4 regions of the Photobacterium atrarenae genome follow, and region 1 is predicted to be linked to each of the others. Evidence: predicted binding sites of a transcription regulator. Region 1 holds the regulator's gene; each other region holds the start of a gene.
The links. The regulator CRP, encoded in region 1, controls carbon source genes, mostly activating them, when cyclic AMP is high. The targets are predictions, from matches to a motif close to TGTGANNNNNNTCACA.
Positions count from the first base shown of each region.

Region 2: a site for CRP is predicted at 2,581-2,596, ahead of recB (exodeoxyribonuclease V subunit beta). Genes of this name have one in related genera too.
Region 3: a site for CRP is predicted at 2,194-2,209, ahead of malT (HTH-type transcriptional regulator MalT). Genes of this name have one in related genera too.
Region 4: a site for CRP is predicted at 3,021-3,036, ahead of pyrG (CTP synthase). Genes of this name have one in related genera too.

Region 1 is NZ_CP101508.1:243,252-248,484, forward strand. Features, by position in the region: gene astA (arginine N-succinyltransferase) at 1-221, shown strand, start outside; gene astD (succinylglutamate-semialdehyde dehydrogenase) at 238-1,698, shown strand; gene NNL38_RS01170 (DUF1338 domain-containing protein) at 1,745-2,539, shown strand; gene NNL38_RS01175 (hypothetical protein) at 2,630-2,848, opposite strand; gene crp (cAMP-activated global transcriptional regulator CRP) at 3,071-3,703, opposite strand; gene NNL38_RS01185 (OsmC family protein) at 3,977-4,381, shown strand; gene NNL38_RS01190 (phosphoribulokinase) at 4,444-5,233, opposite strand, start outside.
Region 2 is NZ_CP101508.1:564,532-569,764, forward strand. Features, by position in the region: gene recC (exodeoxyribonuclease V subunit gamma) at 1-2,440, shown strand, start outside; gene recB (exodeoxyribonuclease V subunit beta) at 2,713-5,233, shown strand, end outside.
Region 3 is NZ_CP101509.1:137,827-143,059, forward strand. Features, by position in the region: gene NNL38_RS16825 (glycogen/starch/alpha-glucan phosphorylase) at 1-1,930, opposite strand, end outside; gene malT (HTH-type transcriptional regulator MalT) at 2,412-5,120, shown strand; gene NNL38_RS16835 (DUF4336 domain-containing protein) at 5,173-5,233, shown strand, end outside.
Region 4 is NZ_CP101508.1:492,154-497,386, reverse strand. Features, by position in the region: gene eno (phosphopyruvate hydratase) at 1-1,216, opposite strand, end outside; gene pyrG (CTP synthase) at 1,297-2,937, opposite strand; gene mazG (nucleoside triphosphate pyrophosphohydrolase) at 3,127-3,930, opposite strand; gene relA (GTP diphosphokinase) at 4,028-5,233, opposite strand, start outside.

The DNA of each region.
Region 1 (5,233 bases):
ATATCGAGTCGGTCCGCCATTCTCAGCGCCTGACCGTTGCCATCGGCGAGGTGGTCGATGGGGGCGATTGTATCCTCAGTAATACCTCGTTCGAGAATTTCCGTGCCGTGGTTGGCAAGGTGGCATTGCAAAGCGAGAAGCAAGTGGCAGTGATGAGCGCTGAAATGGCAGAAGCACTGCAAGTACAAGCGGGCGATCAGGTTCGCCTGATTGAGCAATAACAGACGGGAGAACATCATGACACAATGGATTGCGGGTAAATGGCAACCTGGCCAAGGCGAAGCGATGCAGTCGCTTAACCCATTTAGCGGTGAGGTGATCTGGCAGGGCCAGAGCGCGACGGCTGAGCAGGTGGAGCAAGCCGTTGCCAGTGCCCGTCAGGCACTACTGAGCTGGCGCAAGACCGATCTGAGCGAGCGCCGGGCAATTGTTGAACGGTTTGCTGAGTTGGTGAAAGAGAACAGCGAGCACATTGCCCGGACGATTGCCGAAGAAACCGGTAAGCCGTTGTGGGAAACCCGCACCGAAGCCGGCGCTATGGTGGGCAAGATTGCCATTTCCCTGCGCGCCTATGAAGAGCGCACAGGCTATAAGCAGAAAGAAGTTGCCGGCGGTACCCAAGCCGTGCTACGCCACCGTCCGCTGGGCGTAATGGCCGTCTTCGGCCCGTACAACTTCCCGGGCCACCTGCCCAACGGCCATATTGTTCCGGCTTTGCTGGCGGGCAACACCGTGGTCTTCAAGCCGTCGGATCTGACGCCGAAAGTGGCGGAAGAAACCATGAAGCTGTGGCAACAGGCCGGCCTGCCGGATGGCGTGATCAACCTGGTCCAGGGCGCGCGTGCGACCGGTGAAGCCCTGGCGGGCTCACATGGCATTGACGGCCTGCTGTTTACCGGCAGTGCCAATACCGGCCATATCCTGCACCGTCAGTTTGCCGGTCAGCCGGGTAAAATGCTGGCGCTGGAAATGGGCGGCAACAACCCGATGGTGATCTCCAAAGATTATGGCGAGCTCGATGCCACTGTCTACACTATTATTCAGTCGGCCTTTATCAGTGCCGGTCAGCGTTGCACCTGTGCCCGTCGTCTGTACCTGCCGAAAGGCCCTGAAGGTGATGCTGTCTTGGCGCGTCTGGTTGAAGCGGCGTCTCAGCTCAACGTTGATGGCCCGTTTGCCGAACCGCAGCCGTTTATGGGCCCGCAGATCTCGGTTGCAGCTGCGGACAACATTATCCGTGCCCAGGCCAACCTGGTTGAGCTGGGTGGTGAGATGCTGCTGGAAGCCAAGCGTGGTCAGGGGGCGGTGGTGACACCGGGGATCATCGAAGTCAGCAAGATTGCTGAGCTGCCGGATGAAGAATACTTCGGTCCGCTGCTGCAGGTTGCACGCTATGACGATCTGGCGCAAGCGGTTGAGCTGGCCAATGACACGCGCTATGGCCTGTCAGCTGGTCTGGTCAGCACCCAGGACGATGAATGGCAGTACTTTATCGACCATATTCGTGCCGGGATTGTGAATCGCAACCGTCAGCTGACCGGGGCCAGCGGTGATGCGCCGTTCGGTGGTCCGGGCGCTTCCGGTAACCTGCGTCCGAGCGCGTACTATGCCGCCGATTACTGTGCGTACCCGATGGCCTCAATGGAAGGCGAGCACACCGAACTGCCGGCACAATTGTCGCCGGGGATCACTATGTAAGTCGCGCCGGCCGCGACACCGCGATTAGGTAAGGGGAACAAGTATCATGGAAAGGGTCGAGCAATTGTTTAACGCGCTGTGGCAGGATTATACCCAGCGCTTGTGTCCATCAGCCGCGCAGGTCCATGACCTGCTCGAGGAAGATGAACCCCTGCTCAACGATCATATCGCGCTGCGGACATTCAACCTGCCGCAGGTCGGTCTGGATCGTCTGGCGGCACCATTTATCGCCATTGGCTATAAGCCTTGCGGTAAGTACCACTTCGAAGCGAAAAAGCTGTATGCCGAGCACTTCGAGCACCCGAATCCGGCGGCGCCGAAGGTGTTTATCAGTGAGTTGCTGGTGGGTCAGTTCTCATCCTTGCTGCAGCAGACGGTACGTGATCTGGTGAACCAGGTGCCGGATGCGGCGCTGAAGGATCCGGCATTCCTCTACGGTGGCCGGTTGTGGGATCTCGATTATGCCACCTATGAGCTGTTGTCGGCGGAAAGTGAGTACGCCGGCTGGGTTGCGGCCCATGGCTTTGGTGCTAACCACTTTACCGTCAGCGTCAACCAGTTGGAGCAGTTTACTGAGGTACGCGAGGTGAATCACTTGCTGCGTCATAATGGTTTTGCGATCAATGAAGCGGGCGGTGAAGTGAAAGGCAGCCCGGCAGTGCTGCTGGAGCAGTCATCGACCATGGCCGATCGGGTACCGGTGAGCTTCCTGGATGGGATCCGTGAGATCCCGGGCGGCTTCTATGAGTTCGCCAAGCGCTATCCGACCGAAGATGGCGAGCTGTATCGCGGTTTTGTCGAAGCATCAGCCGATAAGATCTTCGAAAGTACAAATCAGTGATGGCGTGATCATCAGATATCCGGCGAAGCGCGAACCGTTTCGCTGAGCACTCAGCAGCCAGGGTAAGGTAACTACCCTGGCTGTTTTTTTCTAAGTGAGTAAAGTTGGTAATGGCTCGTGCTGGTTGTCGAGTGGTGGCACCCAGTCGCTTTCCTGATCCTGGTGGCGGCTTTCGGGATCTAGCGGCGGTTGTTGTTCCAGGTAATGGCGCGGGTCGCTAAAGCCGGTCATCTCGATGGTGGCGGGCAGTGCCTGCAAAACGGCTGGTGGTGTTGTGCTGGTGTTGGGGGCAAAACGCTCGATATCCATATCGTGACTTTCCGCTGCTTGTTGATGTGGTTGGTATCGTTCGCCAGTTGCTGCGTTGCTATCGGGCCGCAATGGCGGAGGATACTGATCCCATTGATATGCTCAATTTAGCAGCAAATATGCAGAGTGCAAGGGCGGAGAGGCGCCGGAAGTTAGGTCCAAATCACGGCGATGAAAAAAGCCGCACGGGGTGCGGCTTTTGAACGATTGAGCGGTCGGCGTTTAGCGAGTGCCGTAAACGACAATGGTTTTGCCGTGGGCTGAAATCAGGTTTTGTTCTTCCAGCATCTTCAGGATACGGCCGACGGTTTCACGTGAACAACCGACGATTTGACCAATTTCCTGACGCGTGATCTTAATCTGCATACCGTCCGGGTGGGTCATGGCATCTGGTTGCTTGGCCAGGTTCAGCAGGGTTTGGGCAATCCGACCGGTCACATCCAGGAAGGCCAGGTCACCGACTTTCTGGCTGGTGACTTGCAGGCGGCTCGCCATTTGCGCAGAAAGACGCATCAGGATATCCGGGTTGACCTGGATCAGCTGACGGAATTTCTTAAAGGAGATTTCAGCCACTTCACATGGGGTCTTGGCACGAACCCAGGCGGTACGCTCCTGGCCTTCTTCGAACAGGCCCAGCTCGCCAATGAAGTCGCCCTGGTTGAGGTAAGACAGGATCATCTCCTTGCCTTCTTCATCCTTGATCAATACGGCAACAGAACCCTTGACGATGTAGTAGAGTGTTTCTGCTTTCTCGCCGGCATGGATCAAAGTGCTCTTTGACGGGTATTTGTGGATGTGGCAATGGGAAAGAAACCACTCTAGCGTTGGATCTGTTTGAGGTTTACCTGGAACCATATTACTAACTTCCTCTGCGTTTGTTGCCCAGCAATGACATCCCTATAATTCGCGGCTGGGCATCACAATAACATTGTTCGCCGACTAGGATATGCCAGTCAGCCGCTGGGCTGCAAGCTCACGTGAATAATTAGTTGAGAGTTTATCTTTTTTCGCCGGGTTTTTCTTGATATTGATCTATCTGAAATTGGCATTTTGCCGTTGTAACTGTGCACATGATCACACACTTGTGAGATAGTGTCTGAAACCCCTGTCAGCAGTAAGGAGTAAGCAATGCAATCGCGAGTGAAATGGGTCGAAGAGATGACGTTTTTAGGTCAGTCCAACTCCGGCCACAGTGTGGTGATGGATGGCAATGGCGGGGCGACCGCACCGAGCCCGATGGAGCTGGTGCTGATGGCCGCCGGTGGCTGCAGCTCGGTTGATGTGGTGGACGGGCTAAAATCTGCCGGCCAGAAAATTACCGGCTGTGAAGCGCAAATTTCCTCCGAGCGCCGGGAGCAGGCACCGCGGATTTTTACCACGGCTAACCTGCATTTTGTGGTCACCGGTCACGACTTAGATGAAGCCCTGGTTGCCAAGACTGTAGCCGATTCGCTGGAGAAATACTGCTCGGTGTGCCTGATGCTGGGCGAAGGGGTGGAAATGACCCACTCCTGGGAAGTGGTTCCGGCCTAAACGGAGACGTGACGAGAAGGGCTGCCTTCTTGTCACGTCCCGGTGACAGGGCCGTCGTTGGCTTAGCCAATCTTCCCGGTTTCGATCAGCTGTTGGATCAGGGGCCGCATGATCAGCTCCATGGCGAAACTCATCTTGCCGCCCGGCACTACCAGGGTATTGTGGCGCGACATGAACGAGCCTTGGATCATTGCCAGCAGATACGGGAAATCGACATTTTTGATGCCGCGGAAACGGATCACCACAAAGCTCTCGTCCAGGCTGGGGATCGCCTTGGCGGTAAACGGGTTGGACGTGTCGACCGTCGGGACCCGCTGGAAGTTGATGTGGGTGCGGGAGAACTGCGGGGTGATGTAGTTGAGGTAATCATCCATCGAGCGGACCACCGACTCCATCACCGCTTCCCGGGAGTGGCCGCGGTCGCGGGTATCGCGGACAATTTTCTGGATCCATTCCAGGTTAACGATCGGCACCATGCCGATCAGCAAATCCACATGTTGGGCGACGTTGACATCGCCATCCACCACCCCACCGTGCAGCCCTTCATAGAACAACACATTGGTATTTTCCGGCAGATCCTGCCAGGGCGTGAAGGTGCCCGGCATCTGGTTATAGGGCACGGCTTCGTCAAAGGTGTGGAGATAGCGGCGAAATTTCCCGCTGCCGTCGTCGCCGTACTGGCGGAAAAAGTTCTCCAACTGGGCAAAGTCATTGGCCTGGGGACCAAAGTAACTGATGTGCCGGCCTTGTTCTTTTGCCTTGCGGATCTCGACGTCCATTTCCGGACGGGTGAAGCGGTGGAAGCTGTCGCCTTCCAGCCAGGCCGCATTGATGCCCATCATGTTGAACATT
Region 2 (5,233 bases), 320 kb from region 1:
CGAGATTGAGTCGGACACACTGTTGCATGCGATCCAGGCCGATATTCTCAACCTGGATGATCGTCTCGATGACACCCTGACCGAATCCAGCCACCACAAGTTGGCGATTTCCCCACAGGATCAATCGCTGGCCATTCACGCCTGTCACTCGCCGATGCGCGAGGTGGAAGTGCTGCATGATCGCTTGCTGGCAATGCTGGCCGCAGATCCGTCGCTGTCGCCGCGCGACATCATTGTGATGGTCGCCGACATCAACAGTTACAGCCCGTATATTCAGGCCGTGTTCGGCAATGCGCCGGGCGATCGCTATATCCCGTTTTCGATTTCCGATCGCAGTGCTGATCAGGAAAACCCGGTGTTGCTGGCGTTCCTACGGCTGCTGAGCCTGCCCGAAAGCCGCTGTCAGGCCTCAGAGCTTCTCGAACTGCTGGAAGTCCCGGCGGTGATGGCGAAGTTCGGCTTCGACAGCGACCGCTTTGAGCGGGTCAAAAGCTGGATTGAAGAAGTCGGGATCCGATGGGGGCTGGATGAAGCCACCGCCAGCGAGTTCCAGTTGCCGCGCCAGCGCCAGAACACCTGGTTGTTCGGCCTGCAACGTATGCTGCTCGGTTATGCAATGCCGCAGGAATCCGGTTTGTATCAGGGCATCCTGGCCTATGACGAAGTGCAGGGTATGGATGCCGAGCTGGCCGGTCAGCTCGGCCTGTTTGTCGAAATGTTGATGCACTACCGTCAGCAGCTGGCGCAGCAGCAACCAGCACAGGCATGGACCGGGCTGCTCAATCAGCTGCTGGATGATTTTTTCCGGGTTGATACCGACGGGGAAATGGTGCTGCGGATGATCCGCGATAAGCTCGAGCAACTGGAGCAGCAGTTGCTCGATGCCGGATACCGGGAAGTCATCAGCCCGGCGGTGCTGCGCAGCTATCTCAATGATAAGCTGTCCGGCGAGCGGATCAGCCAGCGCTTCCTCGCCGGTCAGGTCAACTTCTGTACCCTGATGCCGATGCGTTCGATCCCGTTCAAGGTGGTCTGCCTGCTGGGGATGAACGACGGCGTGTACCCACGCTCGATCCCGCCGGAAGGCTTTGATCTGATGGCCGGACAGGGACGTTACGGGGATCGTTCGCGCCGGGATGATGACCGTTATCTGTTCCTCGAAGCAATTCTCTCGGCGCAGGAAGCCTTGTATATCAGCTATGTCGGCCGCTCGATCCAGGATAACAGTGAGAAAATGCCGTCGGTGCTGGTCAGCGAGCTGCTTGAATACTGCCAGCAGGGATACTGCCTGGAAGGCGATCAGCCGCTGAGCGCCGATGAATCGGCGGCCCGCATCGTCGACGCGCTGCAACATTATCATCCGCTGGTGCCGTTCAGCCCGCAGGCGTTTCAGGGGCCGAATCCGAGTTTTGCCGCCGAATGGCTGCCGGTTGCCCGGCGTCATCAGGTGGCGAGCGAAGCGTTTCACAGCCAGCCGTTGGCCCGGGAGCCGGAGAGCGAGGGCACCGAGCCTGAGCTGGAGTTGGCGGAGCTGATCCGTTTCTGGCGTCTGCCGGTGCAGTATTTTTTCAACCGGCGGTTGAAAGTCTTCTTCGAGGCGGCCAAAGGGGCGATGGCAGACGATGAGCCGTTTGCCCTCGACGGGCTGGGCCGCTTCCAGCTGCGCAGCGAATTACTGACTGCCTTTCTGGAGGCCGGCAGCCAGGGCACACCGGCACAGAAAGATGCGCTTTTTGCTCGCTTTACCTGCTATCAACAAGCTTCCGGCGCGCTGCCGCTCGGGGAGTTCGGCGCGCTGGAGCTGGCTCAGGAGCGCGGGCCGATCGAGACGCTGGCCGATACCGTAACCGGGCTGATGGCCCAGCCGCTGCCGGATGTCGAGGTGGACCTAACGTTGGATCTCGGCGAGCGTTCAATCCGCTTGCTGGGCTGGCTCAGGCACCACACCCTGGCAGGGCTGGTGCGTTATCGTCCGGGGGCGATCCGGGCGCAGGATATTTTGCAGGGCTGGATGGAGCACCTCTGTCTGGCCTTGGCCGGTCAGGCCGGGCCAACGCATTTGCTGGGCGTGGATGAGCACTACACGCTGGCCCCGGTCGACGCGGCAGAAGCCCGGACCCACCTGACATCCTTATTACTGGCTTATGATCAGGGACTGTTGCAACCGTTGCCGTATTTCCCACGCACGGCACTGGCAGGGTTGCAGGCGTGCCAGGATAAGCAGGGCAACTGGCACAGTGACGAGGACACGCAGGAGAAAGCCCGGCTCAAGATGGCCGAAGCGTTCAACGGCGGGTATCTGTTCAGCGGTGAAGGGATGAATGTGTATATCAACCGGGTATGGCCGGAATGGGACGATTCTGTCAGTAAATCGGCGGCGCTGGCCGCAGAAACTTACCTCAAACCGGCAGTGCTGAAACTACAGAAAGTTGAGTCGTAGGGCTGGGCAAGCAGGGAAAGAAAAAGTAGCGTGGCCGCCAGCAAATCATTGTAGATTGTAGGGTGCTTGCTGTACGGCCACAGGTCCAGAGGTGACCAGATTTCGTGGGGCGAATGATAGCGAATGACGCCGGGGGAAAATGTGAAAGATCTCTCATATCAACAGATAAGAATGTCATTAAATTCGATATATTCCTTTGAGTTCGCCCCTGATCACAAAAAAATATATTGGACGAACAGGGTTTCGGGCCATAACAGGAACGCATGTATCCGATGAGTCAACAACATACATCAGCAGATCATCTTCAGGACGGTTCGGCAGTCGCGAGCACCACGCCGCAGGCGCTGGAGCCGATGACGTTTCCGCTTCACGGCAACCGGCTGATTGAAGCCTCGGCCGGGACCGGGAAGACCTTTACCATTGCCAGTCTCTACCTGCGCCTGCTGCTCGGCCATGGCGATCCTGTCAGCCGGTTTCCGCGCGAATTGCCGGTCGATCAAATTCTGGTGGTGACGTTTACCGAAGCTGCCACGGCTGAGCTGCGCGATCGGATCCGGCGGCGGATCCACGATGCCCGTCTGGCCTTTAATCGCGGCCAGAGCAACGATCCGGTGATTGCCCCGTTGCTGGATGAGATCCCGGATCACAAGGCGGCTGCGGCGATCCTGCTTCAGGCGGAGCGGCAGATGGACGAGGCGGCGATTTTTACCATTCACGGATTTTGTCAGCGGATGCTGACCCAGAATGCCTTTGAATCCGGCAGCCTGTTCGACAATGAATTTGTGACCGAAGAGAGTCAGTTGCGGGCGCAGGTGGTGGCCGATTACTGGCGTCGCCATTTTTACCCGCTGTCTCGCACCCTGGCGTCTGAAGTACGCAGCATCTGGGCCTCGCCGGGTGCACTGTTAAAAGACATTAACCTGTTCCTGTCGGGCGCGGAGGTTGCGATCCGGGCTCCCGAGCTGTCCGGCTCCCTGGAGCAGCTGCATGCACAGAATATCGCTCGCATTGAGCAGGTGAAGCAGCTGTGGCGGGCCGATGCCGCCGACTTTCAGGCCCTGATTGCTGACTCCGGCGTGAACAAGCGCAGCTATACCAAAACCAGCTTGCCGAAAGCGCTGGCGGAAGTGGGGGCCTGGGCCGATCAGGACACCACGGATTACCGTCTGCCCAAGGCGCTGGAGAAGTTCTCGCAGCAGGTGTTGGTGGAGAAAACCAGCAAAGGTAATCCGCCGCAGCATCCGGTCTTTGTCGCGATTGATGAATTACTCGAAAACAAACCCAATGTCAGGGATCCCTTGCTGGCCCATGCCATTCGCGAGTGTCGCCAGCTCTTGGCTGAAGCCAAGCAGCGCAAAGGCTGGCTGTCATTTGATGATCTGCTGACCCAGCTGGCTGCCGCGCTGGCCAATGACCCTGATGGCAGCCTGGCGGCGCGGATCCGCAGCCAGTTCCCGGTAGCAATGATCGATGAATTTCAGGATACCGATCCCCTGCAATACAGCATTTTCAATACCGTGTACGGCGAGCAGCGCCCGCAGGCAGCCGATGTAACCGAAGTGTCGGTGGACATGGCGGCACAATCGCCGGACTGCGGCCTGTTTATGATCGGCGATCCCAAGCAGGCCATTTATGCCTTCCGGGGGGCGGATATCTTTACCTATATCCGTGCCCGACGTCAGGTTAGTGCTCACTACACCCTGGGCACCAACTGGCGCTCGACCGCTGAAATGGTCACCGCGGTGAATTGCATTTTTGAACAACCATCCCGGCCGTTTATCTACGATCTCGACATCACCTTCCTGCCGGTCAAGTACAGTCCGAAAGCGGGCAATCGCAGCTGGCAGCTGGCAGGCTGCAAGCAGCCGGCCCTGACCTTCTGGTCTCAGGAGGCCGATGTACCGGTCAAAAAAGGCGACTATCAGCAGGTAATGGCAGCGGCGACTGCCGCTGAGATCCAACGCATCCTGACCTTGTCACAGCAGGGCGACGCCAAACTGATGGACGGCGAGGAGAGCCAGCCGATCCGCGCCAGTGATATTTCGGTGCTGGTGCGTACCGGCAACGAAGGGGCGATGATCCGTCAGGCGCTGGCTGCGCAGGGGATTGCCAGTGTCTACCTGTCGAACCGCGACAGCGTTTTTGCCTGCGCCGAAGCTCAGGATCTGCAACGGTTGCTGGCTGCTGTCCTGATCCCGGAAGATGAGCGGGCATTACGTGCGGCACTCGCCTCCGGGCTGTTTGCGCTCAGTGCCCGCCAGCTCGATGAACTCAATGTCAGCGAAGAGAAGTGGGAGCAGCAGGTTGCTGAGTTTCGCGAGTATCGCAAAGTATGGCAAACCCGTGGGGTGTTGCCGATGCTGCGACAGGTGCTGACCAAGCGCCAGATCCCGGAGCGGCTGTTGGCCGAAAACGGCGGCGAGCGGCGCCTGACCGACATTCTCCATCTCGGCGAGTTGTTGCAACAGGCGAGCCAGACCCTCGACAGCGACCACGGCCTGATCCGCTGGCTGGCCGAGCACATCGACATGCCGAACGGCGATGTTGATGAGCAGCAGTTACGGCTGGAATCGGATCGCAATCTGGTGCAAATCGTCACCATCCACAAATCCAAGGGGCTGGAATATGATCTCGTCTTCCTGCCGTTTGTCTGTGGCTACCGGGCGGCGGACACCGCGTTGTTTCACGATGAAGTGACCCAGCAGGCGGTGCTGGATGTCACCGGGCAGGAAGAGAGCCTCGCCCTGGCGGAGCAGGAGCGGCTGGCGGAAGATTTGCGGCTGATGTATGTGG
Region 3 (5,233 bases), on a different contig from region 1:
GGAACAGGATTTCTGCCAGGCTGACGCGGTAATCCGGAATGAACACCACTTTCAGTTTACCTTTCAGACGCGGATCATTGTTCACCTTGGCGGCCACCTGGTTAATGGCAAAGATAATGTCTTTGGCCAGGGCATAGCCCGGCGCTGCCTTGGCACCGAAGAAGAACACGCGCGGGTGCATGTCAAACGTCGGATCGTTGATCAGACGATGATACAGCGACAGGATGTGCAGCAGATTCAGGTGCTGGCGTTTGTACTCATGCAGACGTTTGATCTGAATATCAAAGATAGCATTGGTATCGAGGTCGATATCCATGTTCTCTTTCACCCAGTCAGCCAGGCGCTGCTTGTTCTCTTGCTTCACCGCCATGTAACGCTTCTGGAATGCTTCATCGTCGGCAAACTTGGTCAGATCTGCCACTTTTTCCAGCTTCAGTGGCCAGTCCTCGCCCACTTTCTCACTGATCAGGGCGGACAGACCCGGGTTACAGTACTTAATCCAGCGGCGCGGCGTGACCCCGTTGGTCACATTGGTCAGGCGGCCCGGGAACAGCTCGTTGAATTCAGGGAACAGATCCCGCTTCACCAGCTCAGAGTGCAGCGCTGCTACCCCGTTCACCGCATAGGTGCTGACCACACACAGGTTTGCCATGCGCACCATGCGCTGCGGGCCTTCCTGAATAATGGACAGCTTGCGCTTCACTTCATTGTTGCCCGGCCAGGTCTTCTCGACCAGCGTCATGAAACGATGGTTAATTTCAAAGATGATTTCCATGTGGCGCGGCAGCATTTGCGCAATCAGTGCCTCGCTCCAGGTTTCCAGCGCTTCCGGCAGCAGGGTGTGATTGGTGTAGGCAAACGTCTTCGAAGAAATGGCCCATGCTGCATCCCAACCCAGCTTGAATTCATCAATCAGGATACGCATCAGTTCCGGAATGGCGATGGTCGGGTGCGTATCGTTCAGCTGAATGGTTTCCAGCTTAGACAGCTCTTCAATGGTGTTCCCGGCACCAATGTGGCGACGCAGGATATCGGCCACCGAACAGGCACAGTGGAAATACTGCTGCATCAGGCGCAGCGCTTTACCCTGATCGTGATTGTCATTCGGGTACAGCACTTTCGTCACGTTTCCGGCTTCCAGCGCCGGATATTGCGCACCCACATAGTCACCGTCGTTAAAACGTGCCAGGTTGAACGGTGCACTGGAGCGGCACTCCCAGAGGCGCAGCGGGTAAACGCTCTGGTTGTCGTAACCAACAATCGGCAGATCCCAGGCCACACCTTCAACCGTCATGCCCGGCACCCAGCGGCGGCAGGCGTTGCCATGTTCGTCCGTGTAGGCTTCAACATGACCGTACAGGCTCACCGTCTGAGCCAGCTCAGGACGCATCACTTCCCATGGATAACCTTCAAGGCCACGCCATGCATCCGGTGCTTCCACCTGACGGCCGTCCACAAACGACTGACGGAAAAGGCCATATTCATAATGCAGGCCGTAACCCACTGCCGGGTATTCCTGGGCAGCCAGAGAATCCATAAAACAAGCAGCCAGACGACCCAGACCACCATTACCCAGTGCCGGATCACGCTCTTCTTCCAGCAGATCAGTCAGATTTTGCCCCAACTCTTCCATCGCAGCAGCAACGTTTTCATACAGACCCATACTGATCAGGTTGTTCCCGGTCAGGCGACCAATCAGGAACTCAAGCGACAGGTAGTTTACACTGCGGGCTTTTTCTGCCGCCAATTTCTGTTCAGTCGCCAGCAGGTTGCCGGTGCTGATTTCAGCCAGGGCACGGCCCATCGCCAGATACCAGCTCCGGGTTGTCGCCGTCTCTGCAGTATTGGCATAGGTGGTGGATAGGTGTTTCTCGACAGCTGCTTTAAAGGCCGCTTTATCGAATTGCTTTGTCTGACCATTCATAGACATGGCTCAATCTCGCTCTAAGGATGATTTCCAACTGATGTCCATGTTGCCTTCGTTCCCCCCTAAAAACATCCTCCCGCAAGACGGTGGATGAGGGAGGAGTGGCAGGGGCGTAGTTCATCTGCTCCCTCCCTTTATGTGACGCTCTGCAAAGTTTCGAGGCGGAGGCCGCTTCCTGGCAAACAACAAATGCAACATGATTCACAACCACAGCTTAAATCAGATGTGCAACATCGGTCTTAATCTTTGGTGAATAATTCGATATATGTGACAGCCCTCATAAATTTAGGGATGAGAGCGCACACAATTGCTGAATTAAACATGAACCCGGGTAAAGTTATGGCGTAGATCAAATATTGTGAAATTAAAAAGTTGCATGATTTTTATTGCTAAAGATCGAAAAGTTGGCTGAAAACATAAGAAAAATCACAAAAAGCCCGAAAACCTTCGATCGTTCCCGAAACCTTACAAAGACAACAAGACTATGTGGATACCTTCTAAACTGACCCGTCCTGCGCGCCTTCATAATGCAATCCTGCGTCCTCGTTTGCTGGAAACCCTTGAACAGGCGCCTTTTTATCGTCTTGTGTTATTTCGCTCTCCGGCTGGTTACGGCAAAACGACCATGGCCGCGCAATGGTTGAACGAACACCCGCATACCGGCTGGTTCAGCATCGATGAAAATGATAACGATACCTTCCGGTTCGCCAATTACCTGCTTCAGGCTATCAATAAAGCCACCGGCAATGCCTGCCTGAAAACCCAGGCAATGGCTGAGCGCCGTCAGTTCGCCTGTCTCTCCACCCTGTTTAGTGAACTCTTCGGAGAACTCGGCGAATACCACCAACAAACCTACCTGGTGCTCGACGATTACCACGTCATCAACAACGACGACATTCATGACGGCATGCGTTTTTTCCTCAAAAGCATGCCGGATAACCTGACGCTGGTGGTCACCAGCCGGACCCTGCCGCCACTGGGCACCGCTAACCTGCGGGTCCGTGATCAGCTGATTGAAGTGGATAACCACCGGCTGGCATTTGATGAAGAAGAAACCCGGCGATTTTTCGATAAGCGGGTTAGCAACAGCGTGGAATCCGATGTCCTCACCACCCTGCGCGAGCAGGTTGAAGGCTGGCCGTCCGCATTGCAACTGATTGCCTTACATGCCCAGCAAAAACCAGACAACCTGGTCGAATCAGCCGTGTCGATGGCCAGCTTTAACCGCGGCCATCTGTGGGATTACCTGGCTGAAGAAGTATTCGACCAACTGGATCGGGAAACCCGGCAATTCCTGCTGCAATGCTCGGTATTGGATATGTTCAACGCTGAACTGGTCTCAGAGCTGACCGGGCGAACGGACGCCCTGGCAATGCTGGAGTCTCTCAACCGCTATGGGTTGTTTCTCAACCCGTTGGAAGGCGAAAACAACTGGTACCGCTTCCACAACCTGTTCGCCGAGTTCCTGCGCCACCAGCGCTACTCGCAAATCCCTCAGCAACGGGCCGAGCTGCATTCCCTGGCAGCCAAAGCCTGGCTGAAACAGAATTCGCCCCAACAGGCTCTGCTGCATGCGCTGAAAATCGAAGATAAAGAGCTGAGTGTTCATATTCTGTCGGAGTTTGGCTGGGAGATGTTCCACCATGGCGAACTGAACCTGCTGGAAGACAGCATCGCCCTGCTTGACCGTGAGCAGGTCTTCAGCACTCCAAGACTTGCCCTGCTCCGCCTGTGGCTGATGCAAAGCCAGCACCGCTACAATGATGTGGGTGAGTTGATTGCCGAAGCCGAAGCCCAGATGCAGAAACACAATGTCGTGCTTGATGACGCCCTCCAAGGCGAATTCAATGCACTACGAGCTCAGGTAGCGATTAACCAGAGCAAACCGGAAGATGCCCTGGTACTTTCCGAACAGGCCCTCGGCCAGCTGCCGTCTACTACCTACCGCAGCCGAATCGTCGCCACCTCCGTGGTCGGTGAAGTGCACCACTGCCTCGGCAACCTCAGCCGTGCCCTGCCAATGATGCAGCAAACCGAAAAAATGGCGCGCCAGTATCATGTCTATCACCAGGCGCTATGGGCAATCCTACAGCAGAGTGAAATTCTGCTGGCCCAGGGTTATGTCCAGTCTGCGTTTGAACTGTTGGATCAGGCTTTCAAACTGGTTAAAGAACAGCACCTGCAGCAAGTGCCACTGCATGAATTCCTGCTCCGCCTGCGGGCACAAATTTTGTGGTGCTGGAACCGCCTCGACGAAGCAGAGGAAGCCGCTCAGAAGAGCCTGGACGTGCTGGCACCCTTTGATGAAACCAAGTCGCTCCACGCCTATTCGATGCTGGCCCGCATTGCCGTCACCCGCGGCGAGCAGGACAAAGCCGCCCGCTATCTCGAGCTGTGTAACAGTATGATGGACCGCTCTGTCTATCACATTGACTGGCGTGCCAATACCGATTTGGCCAACCTGTTCTACTGGCAGCTCAAAGGCGATATCGACAGCATTCAGGCCTGGCTAAAGAAAGCAGAAGAGCCCGAAGCCGCCTGCAACCACTTCCAGCAGCTGCAATGGCGTAACATCGCCCGCGCCTGCCTCAACGTTGGTGAGCTGGAGCGCTCCCAGCGCATCCTCAATATGTTGCTGGAAAGCTGTGACAAACATAACCTGATCACCGACAAAAACCGTAATCTGGTGGTGCAGGCCGTACTGAGCAAACGTCTCAATCAGCGAGAGCTGGCCCTTACCCACTTGCATGAAGCGCTGGTGCTGACCAACAGCACCGGCATGGTCGGGATCTTCCTCTGTGACGGCGGCGAGATCAGCGATTTATTACAGGAGCTGGTCGACAGCAAACGCCTGAGCGAGCTGGAATTACACCGGGCCCGTCAGTTACTGCGCGAAATGACCAGCAAAGAGCGCAACCGCTCGGTGCATTTTGATGAGAACTTTGTCGAAAAACTATTGAACCTGCCGGATGTTCCGGAGCTGATCCGCACCAGTCCATTAACCCAGCGTGAATGGCAGGTGCTTGGGTTGATCTACACTGGTTATAGTAATGAACAAATTGCATCTGAGCTTGATGTTGCCTCGACAACGATCAAAACTCATATCCGAAACCTGTATCAAAAGCTGAACATTGCCAATCGTCAGCAGGCGATTGAGACGGCTGAGAATCTACTCAAACTCATGGGGTTCTGATCCCACGCTCAGCGCAGACAGATCAGACCCGGTCAAAGGTTAAGGATGACCGATGAACGAATGGAGCGAAAACCGGATCTGGTACCAGGATATGCCGTTCAAAGCGAACGGCA
Region 4 (5,233 bases), 250 kb from region 1:
TCGCAACACGGTCAGAACGGCTCATAGAACCGGTCTTAATCTGGCCCGCTGCAGTACCCACTGCCAGGTCGGCAATCGTTGCATCTTCAGTCTCACCTGAACGGTGAGAGATAACCGCAGTGTAACCGGCGTCTTTCGCCATCTTGATCGCAGCCAGCGTTTCGGTCAGAGAGCCGATTTGGTTGAATTTGATCAGGATAGAGTTCGCAACACCTTTCTCAATCCCTTCTTTCAGGATCTTGGTGTTGGTTACGAACAGATCGTCACCCACCAGCTGGATTTTGCCGCCCAGCAGTTCAGTCTGGTGCTTGAAGCCGTCCCAGTCAGACTCGTCCAGGCCGTCTTCGATAGAGACGATTGGGTATTCATCAACCAGGCCAGCCAGGTAGTGGTTAAACTCTTCAGAAGTGAAGATTTTACCTTCACCTTTCATGTTGTAGTTGCCAGCTTCTTTATCGAAGAATTCAGAGGCCGCACAGTCCATCGCCAGCGTCACGTCTTTGCCCAGCTCATAGCCAGCCATCTCAACCGCTTCTTTAATTGCAGCCAGGGCAGCAGCATTTGATTCCAGGTTCGGCGCGAAACCACCTTCGTCACCAACTGCAGTGCTCATACCTTTCGCTTTCAGAACTTTGGCCAGGTTGTGGAACACTTCAGCACCGATACGCAGACCTTCTTTCAGGGTCTTGGCACCGACAGGCTGGATCATGAACTCCTGGATGTCGACGTTGTTGTCCGCGTGCTCACCACCGTTGATGATGTTCATCATAGGCAGCGGCATAGAGAATTGACCTGGAGTGCCGTTCAGCTCAGCAATGTGCTCATACAGCGGCATGCCTTTTGCTGCCGCAGCGGCTTTGGCGTTGGCCAGAGAAACAGCCAGGATTGCGTTTGCACCGAAGTTAGACTTGTTGTCAGTACCGTCCAGGTCAATCATCACCTGATCGATGTCAGCCTGAGCTTTCGCATCCTTCCCAACCAGTGCTTCAGCAATTGGGCCGTTCACAGCTTCAACAGCTTTCAGAACGCCTTTACCCAGGAAACGAGACTTGTCGCCGTCACGTAGTTCAAGTGCTTCGCGAGAACCAGTCGATGCACCAGACGGCGCAGCAGCCATACCGACGAAACCGCCTTCTAGGTGAACTTCCGCTTCAACAGTTGGGTTACCACGTGAATCGATAATTTCACGACCTAGAACTTTAACGATCTTAGACATTATGTTTCCTCTTGCTTTATCTTCAATTTAAAAGCTAAAAAAATAGCTGCAACGCTTATGGTTACAGCTATCCGTAATCCTTACTTATTCAGCTCACCGCGCAGGTTCTCGCCCGCCGCCTTCACAAAGCCTTCAAACAGCGGATGGCCATCGCGAGGTGTTGAGGTGAACTCAGGGTGGAACTGAGCCGCCACGAACCATGGGTGGTTCGGGATCTCGATAATTTCCACCAGCTTCTTGTCTGCAGACAGACCCGAAACTTTCAAGCCCGCTTTCTCCAGTTTCGGCAGCAGGTTGTTATTCACTTCGTAACGGTGACGGTGACGCTCGTGGATCGTCGCGTTACCGTACAGTTCACGGGCTTTCGAACCTTCGGCCAGGTGACATAGCTGTGACCCCAGACGCATGGTGCCGCCCAGATCTGATTCTTCGCTACGCTCTTCCACTTTACCTTCACTGTCAATCCACTCGGTGATCAGACCCACCACCGGGTGTTTGGTATCAGCATTGAATTCAGTCGAATGCGCGCCTTCCAGGCCCGCGACATGACGGGCATATTCGATCAGCGCGACCTGCATTCCCAGGCAGATCCCCAGATACGGGATTTTGTTCTCACGGGCATATTGCGCCGTGGTGATCTTCCCTTCTACGCCACGGCCGCCGAAGCCGCCAGGAACCAGGATTGCATCCAGGCCTTCCAGCACTTCTGTGCCTTTCGACTCTACATCTTGTGAGTCAACATACTTGATGTTAACCGACAGGCGGTTTTTCAGGCCTGCGTGCTTCAGGGCTTCGTTGACCGACTTGTACGCATCCGGCAGTTCAATGTACTTACCGACCATCCCGATGGTGACTTCATCTGTCGGATTGGCTTCTTCGTAGATCACCTGCTCCCACTCAGACAGATTGGCTTCAGGGGCAGTGATGCCGAAGCGCTGACACACCAGATCATCCAGGCCCTGGGCTTTGATCAGTTGTGGGATTTTGTAGATGGAGTCGACATCTTTCATCGAGATGACGGCTTTTTCCGGCACGTTACAGAACAGTGCAATCTTGGCACGTTCGTTCGCCGGGATCACGCGGTCGCTCCGGCAGATCAGCACATCCGGTTGGATCCCGATCGACAGCAGTTCTTTCACCGAGTGCTGGGTCGGTTTGGTTTTCACTTCGCCGGCCGCTGCCAGGTAAGGGACCAGCGTCAGGTGGGTAAACATGGCGCGCTCACGGCCCAGTTCAACGCCCAGCTGACGAATCGCTTCCATGAACGGCAGGGACTCGATATCCCCCACAGTACCACCGACTTCGACGATCGCCACATCATGGCCTTCGGCACCGGCAATCACACGTTCTTTGATTTCATTGGTAATATGCGGGATCACCTGAATGGTGGCACCCAGATAGTCGCCACGGCGCTCTTTACGCAGCACGTCCGCATACACGCGGCCAGCCGTAAAGTTGTTGCGCTTGGTCATTTTGGTACGAATGAAACGCTCGTAGTGACCCAGGTCAAGGTCGGTCTCTGCACCGTCTTCCGTTACGAATACTTCACCGTGTTGAATCGGACTCATGGTGCCTGGATCAACGTTGATATAAGGGTCTAGCTTCATCATGGTCACTTTCAGACCACGCGCTTCGAGAATCGCCGCCAGAGAAGCTGCAGCAATACCTTTACCTAGAGAGGATACGACCCCGCCCGTAACAAAAATGTAATTCGTCGTCATGTTTTACCTGGAAGATTGGTATAGAGGATATAAAAAGTATCTGGACGGGAAATTAGTATACCAGACACACTTTATCGCCACAACGTGAAAACTATCACAGCATTCGCAGTTTTTTTTTGTCTCAAATCAAAGATCCCCAAGTAGGCTATCGTCAGCACCTCAGCCACTCAACCGTGTTGCAGCACCGGGTTAACGCTCACGCTGTTTGACGCGATTCCACTCATGATCCAGCGTTTCCAGAGAGCACTCTTCAACACGCTTTCCTTGTTCTAGCACACTTTTTTCAACTTCGCGAAAGCGGCGCTCGAATTTCTGATTGGCCCGCTGCAACGCCACCTCCGGTTTCACCTGAAGGTGACGGCTAAGGTTGACCACCGCAAACAGCAGATCGCCGATTTCATCTTCGACTCTGTCCTGGGACGGTGCCACCTGGATGGCCTCTTCCATCACTTCGTCAATCTCTTCGCGTACCTTATCCACCACAGGTCCCAGACTGTCCCAGTCAAACCCGTGCTTGGCGCAGCGCTTTTGAATTTTCTCCGCCCGAATCAGCGCCGGCAGCGCCTTGGGAATATTGGCCAACAGGCTGAGGTCTTCGCCTTTCTCGGCCCGCTCTTTGGCTTTTTCCGCTTCCCAGTTAGCATGGATATCGGCTTCGCTGGCAAACTCAGTGTTACCGAACACATGGGGATGGCGACGGATCAGCTTTTCATTGATGCTGCGAACCACATCATCAAAGGCAAACAGCCCCTGCTCTTTGCCGAGCTGGCTGTAAAAAATCACCTGAAACAACAAGTCGCCCAGCTCTTCGCGAACCTCGCCCCAGTTCTGCTGCGCAATGGCATCAGCCACTTCATAAGCTTCTTCTAGGGTGTGCGGCACGATAGAGGCAAAATCCTGCTTCAGATCCCACGGACACCCCGTCTCCGGATCTCGGAGTTTGGCCATAATTTCGATCAGTTGCTCGATTGGCGCCGGTGCTTTATCACTCATGTCAAATACTACCTGTTTAATCTGCTGGCGATACAAAAACGGGCAGCCAGGCTACCCGTTGTCGCAATGCGTTGTTCGCGCTTGAACGCTGACAACCTTAATGAAGCCGCTTGGCCTCAGCAACGTCTTTAACCTGCTCGACCCGCTTGAGCACCCGGCTCAGCACTTCCAGATCGGTCAGCTCCAGATCGAAGTCCATGATCGACATCTGCTTTTTGAAATCAATCCGGCTCTTCACCCCAGCCACTTTCACCTTCTCGTTGGCAAAGGTATTGGTCAGCTCCTTGAGCAGCCCGTTGCGCTCGGCGGCAGTCACTCGCACTGTCAGGGTATAGTTACCGACAAAGCCACCGCCCCAAACGGTATCAATGATCCGCTCCGGCGCGACATGGCGCAACTCTTCCAGCTGCTCGCAGTCCTGCCGGTGCACGGAAATACCGCGCCCCTGGGTGACAAAGCCCTGGATATCGTCGCCCGGAATTGGCTGACAGCAACGTGCCAGATGGGTCATCAGGTTATCGACCCCTTCGACCACCACGGCATCGCGCTGCGGTTTCTTGATGGTCCGGGTCCCGGTCTCGCTGAGTTTCTCCAGCAGTTGCTGATCTTCTTCCTCGGCGGTGGGCTTGTTGACCAGGGCATTGATGTGGTTAACCACCTGGTTGATCCGCAAGTCGCCGCTGCCGATCCCGGCATACAGCTCTACCGGCGAGGGCACATTAAACCGCTTCAGGGCATAAGCTTCGGCATCTTTGAGCGTCGCGCCAATTTTGGCCAGCTCGGTCTCCAAAATCTCGCGCCCGGCGAGGATATTCTTATCGCGATCCTGTTTGCGGAACCAGGCATGCACCTTGGCCCGGGCCCGGCTGGAATTGACAAAGCCCAGGTTCGGGTTCAGCCAGTCGCGCGACGGGTTCGGCTCTTTCTGGGTGATGATCTCAACCTGATCGCCCATTTGCAGATGATAGGTAAACGGTACAATCCGTCCTTCCACCTTGGCCCCGATACAACGGTGCCCCACTTCCGAGTGGATGTGATAGGCAAAATCCAGCGGAGTGGCATTCATCGGCAAATCGACCACATCCCCTTTCGGGGTAAAGGCATAAACCCGGTCATCAAACACCTGGCTGCGCAGCTCTTCGAGCATCTCGCCGGAATCGGACATCTCTTCCTGCCAGGCCAGCAGCTTACGCAGCCAGTTGATTTTCTCGTCGTAGGCCGACTTGGCGCCGCCGGTTGCGCCTTCTTTATATTTCCAGTGCGCGGCCACCCCCAGCTCCGACTCTTCATGCATCTGCTTAGT